Regions from separate parts of the Blautia obeum ATCC 29174 genome, predicted to be linked through region 2. Evidence: riboswitches for the same ligand, from Rfam matches in the RefSeq annotation. Region 2 holds a riboswitch; the other holds the start of a gene.
The links. Region 2 has a riboswitch for ZMP and ZTP ahead of NQ503_RS02940 (formate--tetrahydrofolate ligase). Riboswitches for the same ligand answer to the same signal wherever they lie in the genome.
Positions count from the first base shown of each region.

Region 1: another riboswitch for ZMP and ZTP. It lies ahead of NQ503_RS11680 (IMP cyclohydrolase); the one in region 2 lies ahead of NQ503_RS02940 (formate--tetrahydrofolate ligase).

Region 1 is NZ_CP102265.1:2,405,184-2,407,669, reverse strand. It holds gene guaB (IMP dehydrogenase) at 1-1,126, shown strand, start outside; ZMP/ZTP riboswitch at 1,206-1,286, shown strand; gene NQ503_RS11680 (IMP cyclohydrolase) at 1,340-2,053, shown strand; gene NQ503_RS11675 (phosphoribosylaminoimidazolecarboxamide formyltransferase) at 2,067-2,486, shown strand, end outside.
Region 2 is NZ_CP102265.1:624,697-627,182, forward strand. It holds gene xylB (xylulokinase) at 1-482, shown strand, start outside; ZMP/ZTP riboswitch at 965-1,047, shown strand; gene NQ503_RS02940 (formate--tetrahydrofolate ligase) at 1,188-2,486, shown strand, end outside.

The sequences.
Region 1 (2,486 bases), 1.8 Mb from region 2:
TAATCTGATGGCAAAATTCCGTATCTCTGGTGTTCCAATTACAGAAGGTAAGAAACTTGTTGGCATCATTACCAACCGTGACCTGAAGTTTGAAACTGATTTTACAAAGAAGATCAGAGAATGCATGACTTCTGAGGGACTGATTACAGCCAAAGAAGGAATCACACTTGAAGAGGCAAAGAAGATTCTTGCCAAATCCCGAAAAGAGAAATTACCCATTGTAGATGATGATTTTAATTTAAAAGGTCTGATCACAATCAAAGATATTGAGAAACAGATCAAATATCCTCTGGCAGCCAAAGATGCACAGGGACGTCTTCTCTGTGGTGCTGCAGTAGGTATCACATCAAATGTTCTTGCACGTGTTGAAGCACTTGTAAAAGCAAACGTAGATGTTATTGTTATTGATTCAGCACATGGACATTCAGAGAACATTCTCCGTGCAGTACGTCAGATTAAAGACGCATATCCGGATCTGCAGGTTATCGCAGGTAACGTTGCAACAGGAGCTGCTACAAAGGCTCTGATCGATGCTGGTGTTGATGCAGTTAAGGTTGGTATCGGACCTGGATCTATCTGTACAACACGTGTTGTAGCTGGTATTGGTGTTCCACAGATCACTGCTGTTATGGATTGTTATGAAGTAGCAAACCGCTACGGAATTCCGATTATTGCAGATGGTGGTATCAAATATTCCGGAGATATTACCAAGGCCATTGCAGCCGGTGCAAATGTCTGCATGATGGGAAGCATCTTCGCCGGATGTGATGAAAGCCCGGGAACATTCGAACTGTATCAGGGACGTAAATACAAAGTATACCGTGGCATGGGATCCATTGCAGCTATGGAGAATGGAAGCAAAGACCGTTACTTCCAGCAGGATGCGAAGAAACTTGTTCCGGAAGGTGTTGAAGGACGTGTTGCATACAAAGGACATGTGGAAGACACTGTATTCCAGTTGATGGGCGGCCTTCGTTCCGGTATGGGATATTGTGGCGCAGAAACAATTGAGAAGCTTAAGACAACAGGACGATTTATTAAGATTTCTGCTGCTTCTCTGAAAGAGTCTCATCCGCATGATATCCATATCACAAAAGAAGCACCGAACTATAGCGTAGACGAATAAAGTAACTGAATAAAAAATATTTAGCTGATGTATTTATTTTTGTTCTTGCTAAATGAAATAAGATAGTATATTATGATTACAACGACTGCATGACTGGCGGAAGTAGGATGAACTACAGGGAGTGCAGTAAGTGAACGTGCCGACCGCCTGGGCAGCCTGGAAACAGACTACCCAGGCGGTCGCTTTACTTTATCACACTAAAGGAGAATGATCATGGAAAAAATTTCACTGGAAAATGAACTGAAAAACAATTCTTATCCGGGCAGAGGAATCATTATCGGACGTTCTGCAGACGGAACAAAGGCAGTTACCGCATACTTCATCATGGGAAGAAGTGAGAACAGTAGAAACCGTGTATTTGTTACAGATGGTGAGGGAATTCGTACACAGGCATTTGATCCTTCAAAACTGACAGATCCGAGCCTGATCATTTATGCTCCGGTACGTGTTCTTGGAAATAAGACAATTGTGACAAATGGTGATCAGACAGATACTATTTATGAGGGATTGGATAAACAGCTGACTTTTGAGCAGTCCTTAAGATCACGTGAATTTGAGCCAGATGGTCCGAACTATACACCTCGTATTTCAGGTGTTATGCATATTGAGAACGGAAATTACAGTTATGCAATGTCTATTCTCAAGAGTGACAATGGTAATCCGGATTCCTGCCTGAGATACACCTATGCTTACGAAAAAGCAGTAGCAGGAGAGGGACGTTTCATTCATACTTATAAATGCGATGGTAATCCGTTACCAAGCTTTGAGGGTGAACCAAAGCTGGTCGATATCCCGGATGATATGGATGCATTCACAGAACTTCTCTGGAACAGTTTGAATGCAGATAACAAGGTTTCTTTGTTTGTACGTTATATTGATATTGCAACAGGAACATATAATACAAAAATCGTAAATAAAAATCAGTAAGGAGAGTATAGAGATGAAAGAATTACAGTTAAAATACGGATGTAACCCGAATCAGAAACCTTCCAGAATCTATATGGAAGAGGGACAGGATCTTCCGATCAAAGTACTTTCCGGAAAACCTGGATATATCAATTTTCTTGATGCATTTAATGGATGGCAGCTGGTTCGTGATCTTAAGAAAGCAACAGGACTTCCGGCAGCAACTTCTTTTAAACATGTTTCACCTGCAGGAGCTGCAGTAGGACTTCCTCTTACAGAGACACTGGCAAAGATCTATTGGGTAGATGACATGAACTGGAAAGAATTTTCTCCACTGGCATGCGCATATGCGAGAGCCCGTGGAGCAGACAGAATGTCTTCTTTTGGCGATTTTATTTCTCTTTCAGATGTATGTGACAAAGATACTGCTATGCTGATTAAAAGGGAAGTATCA
Region 2 (2,486 bases):
AAAATAATGTATTCTTCCTTCCATATCTGATGGGAGAAAGATCCCCACATAACAACCCTGATGCAAGAGGTGTCTTCTTCGGAATGTCTATGGATACCACAAGAGCAGATATGACACAGGCCGTTCTGGAAGGTGTAGCTTTCGGACTTCGCGATTCACTGGAAGTTGCACGTAAACTTGGAATCAAAATTGACCGTACCAAGATCTGCGGCGGCGGCGCAAAGAGCCCGCTGTGGAAGAAGATCATTGCAAATGTTATGAACCTTAAGGTTGATGTCCTTGAAGTAGAAGAAGGACCGTCCATGGGTGGTGCAATGCTTGCTGCTGTAGGATGCGGAGCTTATCCGGATGTTGAAACCATCGGAAAGAAGATGGCTCATGTAGTTGATACCGTAGAGCCGGAAGAAGAACTTGTGGCGAAGTACGAAGAGAAGTATCAGAAGTTTAAGAAACTGTATCCGACCCTTAAACCACTTTTTTAAGGTACTTCCTTAAGAACCGTCAATGATTTTGGCAAATAAGAAAACCCTGAGGGGGACTATCTCACAGTTGCGAAGGCCGAAAGTCCCCCTCAGACGCCCCCTGCTTGGCCACGCTAAGAGCAAGTAAGAATAGGAAAATGTAGTTTACTGGGATTAGCTAAATATCTTTTAATAGTTTGTCAGTAGAATGATAAAATGCCAGGAGATCTTCCCCATGTGAGAGAGAAGAGTCCTGGTATTTTTCTATTTATTTCATATTTGATGTACAAAGAGAGATATATATCTTTTAGCCCAGGGGAAGTCCCCTTATGTTTATTTATTCACAAAGGAAAATTTTCGAAAATTTGTCAACATCATATTTGTGTAAAAAATATACAAAATTAAAAATCAATTTTTTGTACTTTTGTTAAAAGAAAAGAAAAAAATTGACAATTTCTTGACAACCAAGAGCGTTTATGATACTATTTTCTCATCAAGTTAATAAAGTCTCTGGTAACTGGCGGAGTAGTGGAAATCACCACATGGGAATCAGAGATTTGCAGAGCCGACCGTCTGGGCAGTATTTGAGAAATTCTCAGATACTGCTTTTTTTAACCGGAAGAATGTTCTGGATGGGGATAATGACAGATGCCCGGGATATTCGAATATGTGCAGAGGGTATATGGTTAGAAAGGGACGTGGCGCTTACAATGAAAGGAGACAATTATGGGATTCAAAAGTGACATCGAAATTGCACAGGAGTGCGAAATGCTGCCAATCACAAAGATTGCGGAAAAAGCAGGTATTGATGACAAATATCTGGAGCAGTACGGAAAATACAAAGCAAAAATTGATTACAATCTCCTGAAAGAGAGTGACAAGAAAGATGGAAAACTGATTCTTGTAACTGCAATCAACCCGACACCGGCTGGTGAAGGAAAGACTACAACAACAGTAGGTCTTGCAGATGGTATGCAGAAGCTTGGAAAGAGTGTTATGGTTGCTCTTCGTGAGCCATCTCTCGGACCGGTATTCGGTGTCAAAGGCGGCGCAGCAGGCGGTGGTTATGCACAGGTAGTTCCGATGGAAGATATCAACCTTCATTTTACAGGTGACTTCCATGCGATCGGTGCAGCAAATAACCTTCTTGCAGCAATGATTGATAACCATATCTTCCAGGGCAATGCACTGAACATTGATCCAAGAAAGATTACATGGAGAAGATGTGTGGATATGAATGACCGTCAGCTTCGTAATGTAGTAGACGGACTTGGCGGAAGAACAAATGGTATGCCTCGTGAAGACGGATATGATATCACAGTTGCATCTGAGATCATGGCAGTTCTTTGCCTTGCAAGCGATATCAAAGACCTGAAAGAAAGACTTTCCAAGATCATCATCGGATATACATATGGTAAAGTTGCTGAGCAGAAACCGGTAACTGCTGGTGATCTTCATGCAGAAGGTGCTATGACTGCACTTCTGAAAGATGCCCTGAAACCAAACCTTGTTCAGACACTGGAACACGTTCCGGCAATCGTTCATGGTGGACCATTCGCAAACATCGCTCATGGATGTAACTCCGTAACAGCTACAAAGATGGCTCTGAAACTTGCTGATTATGCAATTACAGAGGCTGGATTCGGTGCAGACCTTGGTGCAGAGAAATTCCTAGATATCAAATGCCGTATGGCAGACCTGCACCCAAGCGCAGTTGTTATCGTAGCTACTGTACGTGCTCTGAAATATAATGGCGGTGTTGCAAAAGCTGACCTCAACAACGAAAATCTGGAAGCACTGGAGAAAGGTATCCCGAACCTTCTGAAACATGTAAGCAATATCAAGAATGTATATAAACTTCCTTGTGTTGTTGCTATCAATGCTTTCCCGACAGATACAAAAGCAGAGCTTGATTTTGTAGAAGCAAAATGTAAAGAACTCGGTGTAAATGTAGCTCTTTCCGAAGTATGGGCAAAAGGCGGCGAAGGTGGAATCAAACTTGCTGAAGAAGTTCTTCGTCTGGTA